Regions from separate parts of the Rummeliibacillus sp. BSL5 genome, predicted to be linked through region 4. Evidence: predicted binding sites of a transcription regulator. Region 4 holds the regulator's gene; each other region holds the start of a gene.

The links. The regulator LexA, encoded in region 4, represses DNA repair genes until DNA is damaged. The targets are predictions, from matches to a motif close to CGAACATATGTTCG.
Region 1: a site for LexA is predicted at 2,576-2,589, ahead of RCJ93_RS09855 (Y-family DNA polymerase). Genes of this name have one in related genera too.
Region 2: a site for LexA is predicted at 2,690-2,703, ahead of parE (DNA topoisomerase IV subunit B). Genes of this name have one in related genera too.
Region 3: a site for LexA is predicted at 3,012-3,025, ahead of ruvA (Holliday junction branch migration protein RuvA). Genes of this name have one in related genera too.

The regions. Positions count from the first base shown of each region.
Region 1 covers NZ_JAVGCV010000001.1:1,987,834-1,992,552, forward strand. Annotated here, with positions in the region: gene RCJ93_RS09845 (hypothetical protein) at 154-789, shown strand; gene RCJ93_RS09850 (YolD-like family protein) at 894-1,232, opposite strand; gene RCJ93_RS09855 (Y-family DNA polymerase) at 1,293-2,549, opposite strand; gene RCJ93_RS09860 (carbon-nitrogen family hydrolase) at 2,952-3,740, opposite strand; gene RCJ93_RS09865 (glycine C-acetyltransferase) at 3,906-4,719, opposite strand, start outside.
Region 2 covers NZ_JAVGCV010000001.1:730,450-735,168, forward strand. Annotated here, with positions in the region: gene parC (DNA topoisomerase IV subunit A) at 1-700, opposite strand, end outside; gene parE (DNA topoisomerase IV subunit B) at 697-2,670, opposite strand; gene plsY (glycerol-3-phosphate 1-O-acyltransferase PlsY) at 2,911-3,513, shown strand; gene RCJ93_RS03790 (HesB/YadR/YfhF family protein) at 3,529-3,816, shown strand; gene RCJ93_RS03795 (acyl-CoA thioesterase) at 3,878-4,300, opposite strand; gene acnA (aconitate hydratase AcnA) at 4,436-4,719, opposite strand, start outside.
Region 3 covers NZ_JAVGCV010000001.1:244,691-249,409, forward strand. Annotated here, with positions in the region: gene RCJ93_RS01255 (pyridoxal-phosphate-dependent aminotransferase family protein) at 1-557, shown strand, start outside; gene RCJ93_RS01260 (LysM peptidoglycan-binding domain-containing protein) at 775-2,088, shown strand; gene RCJ93_RS01265 (phosphotransferase) at 2,089-2,949, shown strand; gene ruvA (Holliday junction branch migration protein RuvA) at 3,075-3,695, shown strand; gene ruvB (Holliday junction branch migration DNA helicase RuvB) at 3,715-4,719, shown strand.
Region 4 covers NZ_JAVGCV010000001.1:1,162,376-1,167,094, reverse strand. Annotated here, with positions in the region: gene RCJ93_RS06015 (GNAT family N-acetyltransferase) at 601-1,101, shown strand; gene lexA (transcriptional repressor LexA) at 1,251-1,865, opposite strand; gene yneA (cell division suppressor protein YneA) at 2,033-2,347, shown strand; gene RCJ93_RS06000 (YneB family resolvase-like protein) at 2,344-3,000, shown strand; gene RCJ93_RS05995 (DUF896 domain-containing protein) at 3,130-3,366, shown strand; gene tkt (transketolase) at 3,464-4,719, shown strand, end outside.

The DNA.
Region 1 (4,719 bases), 830 kb from region 4:
CAAATAAACCCATTAGCACCTATTATTTAAAGTAATTTTCCGAGTTTATTATATACTGTATTTCTAGAAAGCACAACTAGTGCTTATCCACTGATTTCTTCTGGGACTTTTCTTGAATTTTCATTTATACTAAACGAAAAAAGGAGTGAACGAATGGAATTAGTAAAATTAACGCTTATTTATTTATTCGCCATCCTAGCATGCTCTTTTCTGCTTTTAATGGATATTCCTACATGGCTAATCGTAATTTTGCTTATCTTATATGTATTTATGTTTACACTTTATCCCCACTTCAATGCACTATGGTGGACAAATAATCTAAAAAAAATTGACCGCTTCCTTAAAAGGAACAAGCAAAAAGCATTATTTGCCTATCCATACGCCATCGCCCATGAATCCTTAGCAGAACAAAAAGAAGCACTTCAACGAATAATTTCCACTCATCAACAGCCTTATATCAAACATAATTACGCATGCTTGCTTGCCCTACTAGAAGAACATTATGACCAAGCGCTGACTGAAGCAAAACAAATTCAGAAAGAGCCTTATCAAAGCTATATGATTGCCCATAGCGAAGCCCTGCTTGGAAATATCGAGAACGCACGTGAAATGCTTCCGCGGTTAACTGAAAAATGGATGGCTCCTTCAATTGAAAGTTTGATTTCTGCCAAGGAGAAAAATAAAGAAAACTTTAGCCGATACTCAGCTGAAGCAATCGAACATGCAAGAGGTGTACAGAAGTACATGCTTTATTATTCCTTGAAAGATATGAAAGAACTTCAAATGTGAAAGGGATTTTAGCAAACTCTGTGTGTACACCTAAAAAGCCACAAACGTTGAATCTATACGTTTGTGGCTTTTATATTTTATTTGATTATTATTATTTATGATTTTCACGCTAATATTTCCAAATGAATAATACAGTCCACATCCACCCAATGATTTTTAGAAAATGTATCTTGATCTTGGATTAACAGTTTTTTCTTTTCACTGTTAAGGTTGGCAATGATGCCTGTAAAGCTGCGGCTCGTTTTGTCATGCCATACTTCTACTACTACTTGTTTTTTGCTGTAGTATGCTTGAAGTACTTCCTCTTCTAACGCCTGCAGTGTCCATTCGTCATATGCAGGTTTTTTGATTTGCTTTAATTCACTTTGCCAATTTTTTAAACGGTGAACATGTTCCGGCAGCATCATAGCCGTCCACTTGATATTCCCTCGGTCGCGTAGCACTAACACACATCTCCTTTTTATCCCGTCTCGCATTAACAAGCTGTAAAATTCCCTCAGACTTTAGCGCTTGTGCCCTCCAAGCAATCCGTCGCGTCCAATTGCAGTACCTGCCTCTGTATACGAAACGGCGCGAAGGATAGCTGTCGAACCGTAATGTGCACGAAGGTGATCCATTGCAGCGCCGAGCTTACGACGTTTCCAGCGTTTTGTATCAAAGAGGCTAAGCTGTAGTGATTGTTCCGATTCTAATTTTGATATGCTGATGCTGATTTGTCGCACGGGACGTTCGTTGTAATGCTCTTCAAAAAGCTGCAGACATACACGATAAATCGCCATTGTATCATTGGTCGCTTCATCAATTGTTTTTGCGCGTTGGAAGCCTCCGCCAAAAGCATCGCGGCTATACGATATGCCCAATGTAATGGTGCGGCCCACTTTATAAGCTTCCCTTGCCCGCCTTGCTACATCCTCACACATCTCAAGCAGCACGATGAAGATTTCCTTTTTCGTATGGTAATCGCGTTTTAATATCTGGCTTTTGCCGAAACTGATTTGGCCTTCAACAATTGGTGCTTCTCCTACGGTAGATAAATCAATCCCCCATGCATGGTGGTAAAGCTGGTTGCCCATAATGCCGAACTTCTCTTCGAGTGCAGATAAATCAGCATTTGCTAAATCGCCCACTGAAAAAATACCCATGTGGTTTAGCGTTCGTTCGGTGCGGCGTCCAATTCCCCACATTTCAGATAGCGGCATAACAGGCCATAGCTTTTTCTCAACATCCTCAAAGTCCCATTTTGCAAAACCTGTTTTTTTCGCTTCTAAATCGAGTGCAAGCTTTGCTAGAAGCATGTTAGGTCCCATACCGACAGTGCTTGGAATTTCGAATTGCTTGTAAAGTTCATTCTGGATGGCACGCGCTGTTCGTTCTGGATCACCCCATAGCTTCTCCGTGCCTGTTAAGTCAATAAAGCTTTCATCAATACTGTAAACATGAATCGCTTCGCTCGGTACATAGCTCGTAAATAATTTAGTGATTTCAACAGACATGCGCACAAAGTACTCCATCTTTGCTTCAAACACATGGATATCGGGGTGCTTCGGAATTTCAAATAACCGAGTGCCCGTTTTTATTTGGAAACGTTTTTTCGCCATGGGAGATGCAGAAAGCACGATACTGCTTTGCTGCTCCAGATTACCAACAACGGCAACCGCTTCGTTCAGCACATTCAAACCAGCGAGTGTCGCCATGCAGCTCGCATAAAAACAACGCATATCTATACACATAATCGATCTATTTGGCATATTTTCATACAGCACAGCGAACTCCCTCCATTCAATAAAGAACATTTGTTCTAATTCTAAAATGAGACAAGTGAGATGACAAGTCATAAAGAGCATTTACCAAAATGTAACGTTTTATTTTCCATATAAAGTGAAACTTCATTCAGTGGGGGTTTTTTATCCCCACTGAAGGTTAGTTGAACCAATCGGGCTTTTACGGGCAGTTACCCCCCACTAAACTTCTCCTTTACATACTGCAGTTTTGAAGTGGGGGTCTTACTGCCCGTTAATGCGGGATAAAAACAACGAGAGGAATGTAGAAAGGGTTTGTGAATATATTATATTCGGTGAGGGGATGGATATACGTTTATATCCAAAGAGGCAGGTTCGAACAATAAAGTAAAAAGCGAGAGAAATAGCTTCTCTCACTTGAACTTACACCAGAATATCTTTATATAAATCAGGGCGCCGGTCATCATAGACAGGGATTTGTCCTCGCACTTCATCGACATTAGATAAGTCCACGTCAATAACAGCAAGCTCTTCATCCTCATTTCCCGTCCACAATACTTCACCCCAAGGCCCAATAATCATGGACTGGCCGTTGAAATTTTCTTTCTTGTTGCTAATTCGATTGACAGCTATAACAAAGCATTGATTTTCAATAGCTCTTGCTTGGAGTAACAATTTCCAATGATCAATTCTTGGCGTCGGCCATTGTGCTACCACGAACAACACTTTTGCCCCATTTAATGTATGAAGGCGCAACCATTCTGGAAAACGGATGTCATAGCAAATAACGCCCGCCGCCTGCAAGTCGCCTAAAGCAAAGTTGTTCTTTTCGCTTCCTGAGGATAAATGCAAATGTTCATCCATGAGGCTGAAAAGATGGACTTTATCATACTCTCCTACTAGTTTGCCCTCTTTATCGACAACATACATCGTATTGTAGAAATGATTATCTCTCTTTGTTGCCACAGAACCGCCGACAATATCGATGTGAAGTTCTGTGGCTAAATTTTGCAAGAAGTTCTTAGTTCTTTCACCATGATCATCCGCTAATTCATTCAACTTTTTCAGCGCATAACCTGTATTCCACATTTCAGGCAAGACAACAAGCTTGGCTCCTTTACTAGCACTTTCGCGAATGAACTGTTCAGCTCTTTTAAAGTTCTTTTCCACATCACCAAATGCTACATTTAACTGAATGCATCCTATCTTCATGTTTGCGCACCTCCGTTTGAACTTTCCGCTCCCATAGTAAACTTTCAATTCCGAAAAATCTACATATTATTCTATCTTTTCTGAATCAAAAAGTATATAAAAACGAGATACTAGAAAGTCCTTTAACATAAAAAAATCCCGCCATAATGGCGAGATTTTAGGATATTAAGAAATAACACCAAGCTCTTTACCGACTTTTTCGTAAATCGCTAGCGCTTTATCAAGCATTTCTTTTGTATGGGCAGCTGTTGGCATATTGCGTACACGGCCAGTGCCTTTTGGAACGGTTGGGAACACAATCGATTTCGCATAGACGCCTTCTTCAAGAAGACGAGCTGAGAATGTTTGTGTTAATTTTTCATCGCCGATAATGCATGGCGTAATTGGTGTTTCTGAATGACCGATATTAAAGCCTAATTTTTTCAGACCGGCTTTTAAGTAATCGCCATTTTCCCAAAGCTTGTCATGAAGTTCTGTAGAGTCCATCAGCATTTGAACTGCACGTGTGATAGCAGCTACGTCACCTGGTGGTAATGCTGTAGAGAATAAGAATGGACGTGAACGGACTTTTAACCAGTCGATTAAGTTCTTCTTACCAGCTACATAACCGCCGACAACACCGATTGCTTTAGATAATGTACCGATTTGGAAGTCAATCTCATTTTGAAGTCCAAAATGTTTAACTGTTCCTTTCCCTTTGCCCATTACACCTGAACCATGTGCATCATCCACATATGTAATCAGATCAAATTCTTTTGCGATTTCTACGATTTCAGGCAATTTTGCCACATCACCGTCCATTGAGAAGACGCCATCTGTGATGACCATAATTTTGTTATATAGGCCTGATTCTTTCGCTTCTTTCGCTTTTTGGCGAAGATCTTCCATATCAGAATGGTTGAATGCAATAATTTTCGCTTTTGATAGGCGGCAGCCATCAATAATAGACGCATGGTTTAGTTGGTCTGAAAGAATGGCA
Region 2 (4,719 bases), 430 kb from region 4:
TTTCGTAAGCTTTTTTAATCCCGTCAATCCCTTGAATAATGCCACCTGTTGGAAAGTCAGGTCCATGCAATACCTGCATTAGTTCTTGAACTGTAGCTTGAGGATTTTTCAAACGCATTAATACTGCATCTAACACTTCAGCTAGATTATGCGGTGGGATGTCAGTCGCATAGCCTGCGGATATCCCTGTCGACCCATTCACTAATAAATTAGGAAAACGTGAAGGCAGTACAGTTGGTTCTAAATCTTGATCATCAAAATTTGGCACTAAATCCACTGTATCTTTTTGAATATCCCGCAGCATTAGAGCTGCAATAGAAGATAAACGGGCTTCTGTATAACGCATAGCAGCAGGCGGATCACCATCGACAGAACCGTTATTGCCATGCATTTCTATTAACATATGGCGGGCTTTCCAGTCCTGGCTCATACGTACCATAGCTTCGTAAACAGAACTATCACCATGTGGATGATAGTTACCGATTACATTTCCGACTGTTTTAGCCGATTTTCTAAAGGGCTTGTCGTGTGTATTGCCTTCCATAAACATTGCATATAGAATACGGCGCTGTACTGGTTTAAGACCGTCTCTTGCATCTGGCAAAGCACGGTCTTGAATAATGTATTTACTATAACGACCGAAGCGATCACCGATGACTTCCTCTAAAGGCAAGTCTTGAAATATCTCGGACTGCGTCATGTAAGATCCCCTCCATCATGTTGTATAAATTCGCTTTCTAATATCGTACTGTCTTCTTCAAGGCCAAAGTCCACATGCGATTCAATCCATTTTCTTCGTGGTTCTACCTTATCACCCATCAATGTGGCAACGCCTTTTTCTGCTCTTTCAACATCATTGATTTGAACGCGAACCAATGTCCGTGTTTCAGGGTTCATGGTTGTTTCCCAAAGCTGCTCAGCATTCATTTCACCAAGACCTTTGTAGCGTTGAAGAATATACCCCTTACCAATTTTCTTAATTGCTTGTTGAAGATCTTTCTCTGTCCAAGCATATTCAATTACTTCTTTGCGCCCAGTCCCTTTAGATACTTTATAAAGTGGCGGCAAGGCAATATATACTTTTCCTGCTTCAACAAGTGGTCTCATATAACGGAAGAAGAAAGTTAATAGTAATACCTGTATATGAGCGCCATCCGTATCGGCATCCGTCATGATTATAACTTTATCGTAAGCAGCATCTTCAATATTGAAATCTGTACCAACTCCAGCACCGACTGCATGGATAATGGTAGCAATTTCTTCGTTTTTCATGATGTCCTGAAGCTTTGCTTTTTCCGTATTGATTACTTTTCCTCGAAGAGGCAAGATGGCCTGGAAAGAACGGTCACGGCCTTGTTTAGCTGAGCCGCCCGCAGAATCGCCTTCGACTAAGTATAATTCATTTTTGGCAGCATTCTTAGATTGTGCTGGCGTCAATTTTCCTGATAAGATGGTTTGTTTTTTGGATTTTTTACCATGACGTGCGTCTTCTCTTGCTTTCCGTGCTGCTTCGCGAACTTGCTGTGCACGAATAGCTTTACGTACAAGCGATGCACTAAGCTCCGCATTCTCTTCCAAAATGTACATTAATTTTTGGGATACGACACCATCGACAGAGCTACGTGCTTCAGCTGTGCCAAGTTTGCCTTTAGTTTGACCTTCGAATTGTAATAGATTTTCAGGAATTCGGACTGAGATGATGGCAGCTAACCCTTCACGTATATCCGAACCATCCAAATTTTTATCTTTTTCTTTTAGGAGTCCGACTTTACGTGCATACTCGTTAAACACACGCGTCATTGCAGCTTTTGCGCCTGTTTCGTGTGTGCCTCCATCACGCGTGCGAACATTATTAACAAAGGAAAGGATAGTTTCGGAATAACCATCATTGAATTGAAAAGCAAATTCAACTTCAATTTCATCTAGTTCGCCTTCAACATATTTAACTGGATGCAATACATCTTTTTCTTCGTTAAGATAGGCTACAAAGGCTTCAATTCCATTTTCATAATGATACACTTCTTGTCGCTCGGTTTCTTCATCAATAAGCTCTATTTTTAAGCCCTTTAATAAAAAAGCTGATTCACGTAAACGTTCAGCCAATGTATCGAATTGATACTTGGTTGTAGAAAAGATTTCTGGATCAGGCTTAAAATGAATAAATGTGCCTGTTTCTTTCGTTTTGCCTAGATTAGCAAGTGTAGTTACGGGCTTACCGCCATTTTCAAAGCGCATGCTGTATTTATGGCCATCTCGGTAAATGGTTACATCAAGCCATGAAGAAAGGGCGTTTACAACAGATGCTCCTACACCGTGCAAACCACCACTTGTTTTATAACCACCTTGACCAAATTTACCGCCTGCATGCAAAATGGTAAAGATTACTTCAGGAGTTGATTTCCCTGTCTTGTGCATCCCAGTTGGCATGCCTCGTCCATAATCTCTAACACTAATACTTTGATCTTTATGGATTTTCACAACAATATGTGAGCCAAAACCCGCTAATACCTCATCTACAGCATTGTCGACGATTTCGTATACAAGGTGGTGCAAGCCTCTGCTGTCTGTAGAGCCAATATACATACCCGGACGTTTTCTTACGGCTTCTAAACCTTCTAATACTTGAATATCATCTTCACTATAAGAGGTGATTGTTTGTTTATTTGTCAAAAAATATTCCCCCTAAACACAAACATCCGTTCTACTTTTATAAATCATATACACAATAATAGATACTGTCAACTTCTTGTTCAGTTAGACTCAGGTTTTATTGTATCATTCGTTTAATCTATTGGACAATAAGAACCGGCAATTATTGAGAAAGTTGGTCATTGTGTACGCTTACAGTCTCGTGATAAAATATTATTATAATCTAATAATACCAACTACTAATGTTGGAGGGAGTTTTAAATGAATAGTATTTTAGTTGTTGTATTGGCTTATCTAATTGGTTCCATCCCATCCGGTTTATGGGTTGGTAAAGTTTTTTATAAAACCGATATCAGACAGCACGGAAGCGGAAACTTAGGTGCTACTAATACCTTCCGTACGCTTGGAAAAAAAGCGGGTATAGCCGTTACACTTATGGATATATTAAAGGGCACACTTGCAACTATACTTCCTATTCTAGCTGTTTTCCAAGGAAGTGGTATCCACCCACTAGTTGCTGGCATCATTGCTGTCGTCGGGCACATGTTCCCTATCTTCGCTGGCTTCCGAGGAGGCAAAGCTGTGGCTACGTCTGCAGGTATTTTACTTGGCTACCATTGGCCAATCTTTATCTTGCTCCTTATCGCCTTCCTTCTTTGCTTAAAAGTGTATAAAATGGTGAGTCTAGCATCTATGTTTGCAGCTGTTGTAGCTTTTATTTACGCACTTATTTATGGTATTTTATATAATGAATATCTTTTACTTATCATTATTTCCATTATTGTAGTCTTTATTTTTTATCGCCATAGATCTAATATATCGCGCATAAAAAAGGGAACTGAACCAAAAGTAACATGGTTATAAAAAAGGAGTGTTCTTATGAAAATTATCATGTCTGAACAAGCATTTCAGTGGTTTTCTGATGAAATGGATGTAGCGCAAGGAGATACCATTCGTTTTTATGCTAGATATGGTGGCTCAAATCCTTTCCACGAAGGGTTTTCTCTCGGCATGAGTCAAGACTCGCCAATTAATCCAAGTGTTGTATTAGAGCATAATGGAACTACTTTTTTTATTGAGCAAGACGATACATGGTTTTTTAACAACCATGATTTATATGTAGATGTAGATCGCCAATTAGATGAACTTAAATTTGACTACAAGTAGATAACGAAAGCAAAAAGCATGCCTAATTCGGGCATGCTTTTTTAAACTACTCATCCAAGAGTTATTTGATTTCTGCAATTTCTTTATATTTATTAAACCACACCGGATTAATCCGTTCAAAAGCAACAGGTCGGAAATTTTCTTTTTTCACCACAATATGTTCGGATGTTGCTGTTGCTGCAATCGTTCCATCACTATGTACGATTTCATAGCCATACACGGTACGAAGACGTTCCTGTGATACAATCCATGTACGTATAATCGCTTTTTCACCATAACGTAGTGCAGCTTTGTAGCTAACATTGACATTCATAACAGGCGATACATAGCCTGCTTCTTCTAATTGAGTCACGCTAAAGCCTAAATCATGAATCAGCTGCGTCCTCCCTAATTCCATCCATATAACATAATTAGCATGGTATACAACGCCCATTTGATCTGTCTCCGCATAACGAATTTCAATTTCTTTTTCACTTACAAACATGTTGTTCACCTCATGTTAAGTATACCGTTATTTTGGGAGAAAATCCTTCCATAGCTTTTCTTCTTTCATAAAATCTCCTTTGTCTTATAAACTAAAACAAGTGCACAAAATTATTGTGCACTTGTTTGAACCATATTATTTAGATAATTTGTTACGTAAAACCATTTGTAGGATACCGCCGTTACGGTAGTAATCTACTTCTACTTCTGAGTCAAAACGAGCAAGCGCTTTGAATGTTTTAGTATCGCCATCTGGAGATGTAGCAGTCACAGTTAGGATATCACGAGGTTTAACTTCATCTGTAATATTAACTGAGAATGTTTCTTCACCAGTCAATCCTAGTGATTCTGAGCTTTCACCATCAACGAATTGTAGTGGTAGAACACCCATCATTACTAAGTTTGAACGGTGGATACGTT
Region 3 (4,719 bases), 920 kb from region 4:
CCTTTGTTAGTGTCAGCGACAGAGCATGGAAAGTAATTGAAGAGAATAAAACCTCTGCTTATTATTTGAATTTATTAAGCTACCGGGAATGGGCACAAAAAGGTATGACGCCGAATACACCAGCAATTACATTGATTTATGGTCTTTCTGCAGCATGCGATTTGATTGAAGCAGAAAGCTTTGATCAAACAGTTGCTCGCCACGAACTTATGAAGGATATGGTACGTGCAGCAATGAAAGCACTATCTATTGGGGTGTTAACTTCTGATGAATATGCTTCACCTACAATCACAGCTATTATGGCACCTGAAGGAATAAATCTTTCTCAATTCCTTGGGCATTTAAAGAAACAATATCATCTTGATTTTGCTGGGGGACTAGGCGAACTACAAGGGAAAATCTTCCGTTTTGGTCATATGGGATACTGCTTCCCAAGTGATATTTTGCAAGCTATTTCTTTAATAGAAGCAGGTTTGCAAGATTTTAATTATTCTTTCGAACCGGCTGCAGGTATATCTGCAGCACAAAAGGTTTTTCTGGAAGCACAAAAAAAATAAAATAATCTTCAGCTATGAAAAGATTATAAACCTGTTCCTGAATGTGGGAACAGGTTTTTTTGTTGGTCAGCTAAATAACTAAACTCCCTTTTTTAAGAAATTTCTTCTAGTTTGTCGATTTGTTGCATAGTGTAACATGAAAGGCCAATCAAATGACGAATTAAGTGTCCAATTCCCGATGCTTTTCATATGGTAAGGAGACGGAAGGAGGAAAAACGTGCGCGTTCATACTGTCAAAAAGGGCGATACATTGTGGAAAATTGCGAGGCAATACGGCATTTCCTTTGAAGAATTAAAACGATTAAACGCCCATCTAGCGAATCCTGACTATATTGTTCCTGGTATGGAGCTATTCCTGCCTGAACCAAAAAAAGAGGTGCCAAAAGAGCACCACACACCGCCGGTGAAAGAAATGCCGAGAGTAAAAGAGGTGCCACACCAGCCAAAAGAGCTGCCGGTTGTCCCCCCGAAGGAACAAACGGTGTTGCCGCCAAAAGAGCACCATGTACCAAGACCAAAGGAACAACCAAAAGAGCATCATGTTCCAAAGCCAAAAGAACAACCGAAAGTAATGCCGCCAAAGCCGCCGATGCCTGTTAAAGAAAAAGAAGTTCCGGTTCCTATTCCAGTTCCGGTACCAGTACCTCCACCGGAGCCAGTGCCAATGCCTCATCCACACCCGTTTGAAGAAAGTCGACCTGTAAGAGCTAGAGTAGAGATCATTGAGCAACATGAAGAACAATTCATCATTCAACCGAAAAGAGAGGTAGTGGAGTACAAACCAAGCTTACCTCCAGTACCGCCTGTAATGCCATACTTACCTCAACCCCCACTGCCTCCAAAATATGAAGGATGTAAGGAAGAGGTATATCAACCTTGCCACCCTATAATGCCAATGCCAATGCCAAAACCGTTCCCACATTTCTGCAGCAGTTGTGGTTGCGGAGGTAGCCATCCAATGATGCCAATGCCGATACAGCCGATTTGGCATGCACCTGCACCTCATTGGATGGGATCAATGCAGCCACAGTGGCAAATGCCGGAATCTACAAGGGAGTGTGAATCATCAACGTTTGATCAGCATGCAGTGCCAATGCCACCACAGAACATAAGTGGCTGTAGCAGCTGTGGCGGAGGACAACAAGTGATGCCGTGGCCAATGCCTACACCGCAGTGGGGACCGCCAATGGCACAACCAATGCCACAGTGGCAAATGCCTGAAAAAACTCAAGAATGTGAATCATCTTCACTAGATACACCAAAACACCATGACTTCCATGGGCATGATCATTATGGTCAATTCCCGCAGCAAATGGAGCAAAGTGGCATGCCGCCAAATATGGCTCCTCAATATGACCAGCAGTGGCAGTTCGATCCTTATGCTATGCCTCAAGCCATGCCGTATTATCCAATGCCACCTCACCAATGGCATGGAGCTTGCAACTGTCCAGCTTGCTTATCGGCTCAAGGATACTCCTACCATCCATACTATGCGCCACAATTCCCGCAAGCGGGTTATGAGACCTATTAGTTGAACAATTTTCAAATAAAAAAAAGAATCAAAAAAAATGTTTGGCAATGTCAAGCGGGCAATAAAGAAGTAATGGTCAAAAAATATGAGCATATACTGGTTGCGAAAAAAGTGAAAGCGGTTCATGATACGCTTGCTGACATGGAATTTCCACATACGTTACCTAATACAAAGTTAGAAAATAATATTCTGACCCAACCATGGGTGAAAAACGCACGGCGATTTAACTATAAATCAAAAATAGATCGCAAAAAATCTCTTGAGCTCATTCAACAATTGCACAAAACGGGGAAGAATAATAATTGGTCTAAGGCTGATTATTATTTGCCCGCTTATGATTTGCAATTGAAGTGGCAAGAACGCCTTCAGAAATTCATTATGCATATTCCAAAAATCTCAATATACTTAGGCAACGAAAAATGTGACCAGCTTGTTCTTTATGCAAGAAAAGCGCTCAAAGAACTGCAAAATGTAGAGCCTTTGACAAGCAAAAAAACAATTTTGCATGGGGACGTCGTTCACCATAACTTTTTAAAAGATGCCAAAGGGAAAGACTACATGATCGATTTTGACCTTTGTGCGTACGGCCACCCAGAAGAAGAGCTCATCATGTGGATGCATCGCGTTTTGCCGCATGTCCAATACAATTTAAAATTGCTCCTAAAAGAGCAGCCGTTATTATCAGACTTTCCTAACAGCTATTTGCAAGCATTGCGTTATCCGAATGAGTTGTTGCGTGAATGGTTGTATGTAAAAACAGTCGAAAATGAAAAGCAACAAACGTTTGTGGAGGATTTATTACGCTTTACGGAAGTGGCGCTCTCTTCTTGGCCAAAATTATGGTATGATTGTGGTAGGTAAAATAATGATATTATTATATTTTAAGATAGGTCTTTCATGGCCTATCTTTTTTAAGGCGAAGGCGAACATGCATCCGCCGTTTAAAAGTGCTATAATGAATATCGTTACGCAAAAAGGAGAATGTTATGTACGACTACATAATTGGCACGGCTACACGCATTACCCCCGAATATATTGTCGTTGAACAGCAAGGGATTGGCTGGCAGTTATTCACGCCAAATCCGTTTGCTTTTCAAATGGACAAAGCTAATGTGAAGTTCTATACACATATGCATGTACGGGAAGATGCACAGCTATTATTTGCCTTTCAATCATTAGAAGAGCGAGAGTTATTTCGAAAGCTGATCCAAGTGTCCGGTATTGGACCAAAAGGAGCGCTTGCCATATTAGCTAGTGGCAATCCACAACAAGTTATCCAGGCGATAGAACAAGAGGATGAGAAGTTCCTTGTTAAATTCCCTGGCGTTGGGAAGAAAACTGCTCGCCAGATGATACTTGATCTAAAAGGAAAGCTTGGCAGTCTGCTTGATAATATAGAATTAGCAAGTGCTCAAGATGAACTGCCGCTATTTGGTGTTCACCATAATAAAGATGAGTTAGAGGATGCTTTGCTAGCACTTACAGCATTAGGTTATTCTGAAAAAGAATTAGCCAAAATTCGCATACCGCTTGAAAATAATGATGGCTTAAATACAACAGAAGATTATATGAAACAAGCTTTGAAGTTACTGTTAAAACAACAATAACGGATAGGAGGTAAATAAAATGGAAGAACGAGTCGTATCAAGCGAAGCTACTGCGTTTGATGAAGGTTTGGAGTTGTCATTGCGCCCACAAAATCTTGCACAATATATTGGGCAGCAAAAGGTCAAAGACAACCTAAAAATCTTTATCGAAGCGGCAAAAATGCGAGAAGAAAGCTTAGACCATGTCTTGCTTTATGGACCTCCGGGGCTTGGGAAAACAACCTTAGCCGCTGTCATTGCGAATGAAATGGGTACAAATATCAAAATGACGAGCGGTCCAGCTATTGAACGTCCTGGCGACTTAGCGGCGATTGTGAGCTCCTTAGAGCCTGGCGATGTGCTATTTATTGATGAGATTCATCGTTTGCCTCGAGCAATAGAAGAGGTCCTATATCCAGCAATGGAAGACTTTTGTTTGGATATTGTGGTCGGTAAAGGGCCAGAAGCAAGATCTATTAGGTTGGATTTGCCTCCTTTTACATTAGTTGGCGCTACCACTAGGGCAGGAGCGCTATCTGCTCCACTTAGAGACCGTTTTGGTGTATTATTACGATTAGACTACTATGATGAGTATTCTTTAGCTGAAATAGTGTGCAGAAGTGCAGAGCTCTTCGATGTTGTGATTGACCAAAATGCTGCAGGCGAATTAGCAAGGCGATCAAGGGGGACCCCGAGAATTGCCAATCGCTTGTTAAAAAGGGTACGCGATTATGCCCAAGTGATCGGAGACGGGGTAATCTCTCACTTCCTATCACAAGATGCATTAGAACGTCTGCAAGTTGATCCACTGGGACTAGACCATATAGACCATAAATTGATAGTAACTATGATCGAACGATTCCGAGGCGGGCCGGTCGGATTAGATACGATTGCGGCAAGCATAGGTGAGGAATCAACGACCATTGAAGACGTTTATGAACCTTATTTAATGCAGATTGGTTTTATTCAGCGTACACCAAGAGGACGAATCGTTACAGCTCTAGCCTATAGTCATTTCGGTTACGAAAAAACACAAGAATCTTAA
Region 4 (4,719 bases):
AAATACCATAACACTCTATCAGGATTAGCAAGTCACCCATTTCAATCTTTAATAGCTAAAGACGATCTCTATATTCTTTGTATGCTTCGAGAAAATCTCTTTTAATGAATTATTAGCGATTTTAACATTAAGCAAAAATTCATTTGTATCATTAAAACTATCAGAAATATCCTTACTCTCGGTATCAGAACATGGAAATACTTCTAAAAGTATATATCCTTCAGAGCTATTTGCGATCACGTTCATACTTAAGCGCTTCGGAAAACAGAAATGTTGTGTTTTTGCTTCACTCAATTGTCGAGAGATATTTTTGCGCAACGGATGATGTGTTAAACCATCTGACTGTTAAATCTAAAAATTTATAACCCTGTATTTACCTATATTATACACTGTAATATATTTACTTATATTGATTAATGGAAGTTTTTAAGTTTTATTACAATTATGTATGGCGCTAGAATGAAAAATCAGGATGAGTAGAGTTTATTACTGGTGATTACTTTGTACAACATATTATGAGAATAATCGTATGATATGTGACTATGTTTTGATTGTGCAAGGAGGTAGTGGATTGTATTAAGAGAGGAGAAAAAATAGAAAATGATTGAATTACGAAAAATAACTGGAGATAACATAGAGAAAGTAATAGCACTTGAAGTTGAAGAAAACCAAAAAGACTTTATAGAAACTACTAACCTAAGAAGCTTTGCAGATGCTCATATGTTGAATGCAGAAGGGATACCTGCTACACCTTATGCCATTTATGCCGATGAAGTGGTGGTTGGATTTTTGATGTATATTTATGATACGTTGGATCACGAATCGTTTGAAAAGGAAGATTTTTACGGTAAGAAGAGCTATTTTATTTGGCATATTATGATTGGAAAGAGTTACCAAGGGGAAGGATATGGCAAACTTGCATTTGAAAAAATGTTGAAGGAAATCGTAACGTGGCCATATGGTGAAGCAGAATATATAGCTCTCTTTTATCAAACAAGTAATATCAAAGCTAAAACATTATACGCTTCATTTAAATTTGAAGATACAGGTATTATTCAGGGTAAGTCCATGTTGGCGATTAAAAAGCTAGTTGAGAAATAAAAGAAACACGCAATGTTTTCATACTGCAAAATAGCACTTTAAGTAGGCGCAAAATAATCCTAATTTAACACCCGCGCTATCTGTTTTGTGTTTATAAAAAAACAATCAGTCTACAGGTAATATAATAGACTCGATTGTTTTTTTAATTATCAGTATATGTTACGATAAAGACCAACAACTTTACCAAGAACAGCAACGTTTTCAACAATTATTGGCTCCATAGAGGAATTCTCTGGTTGTAAACGGAAGTGTCCCTTTTCTTTATAAAAACGTTTTACTGTTGCTTCGTTCTCCTCCGTCATAGCTACTACGATATCTCCATTATTGGCAGTTGCCTGTTGTTTGACAATCACGTAGTCTCCATCGAGAATTCCTGCCTCTATCATAGATTCACCCATGATTTCAAGCATAAAAATATGGTCATCTGATCCACCGTAAGTGTCAGGAATAGGGAAGTACTCTTCAATATTTTCGATAGCGGTGATAGGTAACCCGGCAGTTACTTTCCCAACTAAAGGAACATGCATAACACCCTGTTTGGTAACATTTCCTTGATCTAAGATTTCAATAGCGCGCGGTTTTGTCGGGTCTCTGCGGATCAGCCCTTTGCTTTCCAATCTATTCAAATGGCCGTGGACAGTTGAACTGGAAGCTAAACCTACTGCTTCGCCTATTTCTCGTACAGAAGGCGGATATCCTTTAGTGCGTACTTCTTCTTTTATAAATTCCAATATATCATCTTGTCTTTTTGATACCTTTTTCAATTTGCTCACCCTCTTATCAGCAATTTTCTTTAATTGTTAAATGAAGTATAACATGTCTATTAAATGGATGCAAACATAGGTTCGAAATTTATTTGACAAAAACGCATGTTCGTATTATATTGAATTATATAAACTACGAACAAACATTCGATGAAGGGGAGATCCTTATGAACTGGATTAAAAAAAATCGAAATACCACCTATTTATTTGCATTCATATTCGCCATTATGGTTATTCTTATGGTTATCAATCGGGATACAACTAGCTACACAAACATAGAAGTCCAAGAAGGAGATACTTTATGGTCGCTATCTGGACTTTATAAAGGGGATTTATCCAAAAGTGAGTGGGTTTCTTTAGTGAAAGATAAAAACAATATTATTGACGGACGCATTATAGCTGGTCATACTTTATCTATTCCTGCGTACAAAAAAACTAACACGAATAAAAAAGGAATAGAGTTGGCGAGTGAAAATGAATGAATAGAGGTAAAGAAGCAGTATTATATTGCCGTGTAAGTACAGAAAAAGAATCCCAAGATTCTTCGCTAGAACGGCAAGAAAGTGAACTAAAAGAGTTTGCCAAAACAAAAGGTTATAATGTTATGAGTGTATTTAAAGATCGGCATAGCGGCTATGACGTAGAACGCGAGGGACTCATGGATTTGCTGGATTATATTAAAGAACAACATATTACAGCATTGTTTGTGCAGGATGAAACGCGATTAGGACGTGGGAATGGTCGCATGGCCGTATTACATCTACTTAATAAAATGGAAGTGACTATTTTTACTCTTAATAATTCAGGCAATATCCAGCTGAATGAAATGGATACAATGTTGCTTGAAATATTGGCACTAGTAGAGGAATATCAAAGGAAATTACATAATGCCAAAATACGTCGTGGGATGAAAAGGGCTGTACAAAACGGCTATAGGCCTGAAAATAACTTAAAGGATCGGGGCAATCCAGAAGGTAGAGAAAGAATTGATGCTCCAATTGAACAGATTATTCAATTGAGAAATAAAGGGCTAACATTTGAAGAAATCACTGCTACTTTAAATGGATTGGGCTTCCAACTTAGCAAAGCAACAGTACATAGACGCTATAAAGAATTCGAAGAGCACAATAATTAACTGTAAACTGTCGAAAAGTTTACTTTATGATACAGGTTGGCTTGATATCCAAATAATGCTTAACGCTTGCACTTAAAACATATTTTACATACTCTTTAAGATATGAAGAATATGAAAGGGTGTATATAAATGTTGCCAAAAGAAAAGATTGATCGCATTAATTTCCTGTCTAGAAAATCAAAAGCAGAAGGACTAAGTGTTGAGGAAGCGAAAGAACAAACAGCACTTCGAAAAGAATATCTGGATACATTCCGTAATTCCATGAGAGACACCATTGAGCATGTCCGAGTATTTGATCCAAATGGCGATGAAGTAACACCGGATAAGGTAAAGGAAATTCAAAAACGAAATAATCCTTTGAATTAATAAGGTAAAGTAAATGTCGAAAAAATATTGTTTTCTGACATAATGTTGACTAAACTGTAATAGAATAATACTTTGCTTTCAGAAAGGATGTCTATTCATGACGCTACAAGCAGATCAGCTTGCAATTAATACAATTCGAACTTTGTCGATTGATGCAATCGAAAAAGCAAATTCTGGTCATCCAGGTTTACCAATGGGTGCAGCACCAATGGCTTACACGCTATGGACAAAACAAATGCAACACAATCCAAAAAATCCAAAATGGTTTAACCGTGACAGATTTGTATTGTCAGCAGGACATGGTTCAATGTTATTATACAGCCTACTTCATTTAGGTGGTTATGACTTACCGATGGATGAAATTAAAAACTTCCGTCAATGGAATTCATTAACTCCTGGCCATCCTGAATTTGGGCACACTGCTGGAGTAGAAGCGACAACTGGTCCACTGGGGCAAGGGATTGCTATGGCTGTTGGTATGGCGATGGCTGAAGCGCATTTAGCAGGAGTATACAACAAACCAGAACATTCCATTGTAGATCACTATACATTCGCGCTTTGCGGAGATGGAGATTTAATGGAAGGTGTATCTGCAGAAGCAGCTTCACTTGCAGGCCATTTGCAATTAGATAAACTAATTGTCTTATACGATAGTAATGATATTTCATTAGATGGTGATTTGAATAAATCATTCTCAGATAATACAGCTGAACGTTTTAAAGCATATGGCTGGAATTATATCTTGGTTGACGATGGCAATGATATTGAAGCTATTAATTCAGCAATTGAAAAAGCAAAAACTCATAAAGGACAACCTACATTAATTGAGATTAAAACAGTTATTGGCTTTGGTTCTCCTAACAAATCAGGTAAATCATCATCTCACGGTGCACCGCTTGGCGTTGATGAAGTTCTACTAACAAAACAAGCTTATCAATGGGAAAATGAAGATTTCTTCGTTCCTGAGGAAGTATACGAAACATTTAAAGAAGCAGCGAAAATTCAAGGGGAAGAAGCTGAATCTGTATGGAACGAACAATTCCAAGCATACAAACAAGCATACCCAGAACTTTCTGCACAGCTAGAAAAAGCAATTAATGGAGAGCTGCCTGAAGACTTTGACGCAGAAATCAAAGCTTTCGAGCCAGGCAAATCGGTAGCTACACGTTCATCATCAGGTGATGTGATTAATGCGTTAGCTAAGAAATTGCCTTCTTTCTTTGGAGGAAGTGCTGACTTAGCTGGCTCTAATAAAACTACTATTAAGGATGCAGGAGATTTCTCTGCAACTGAACGAGCTGGACGTAATATTTGGTTCGGTGTTCGTGAGTTCGCAATGGGTGCTGCATTAAA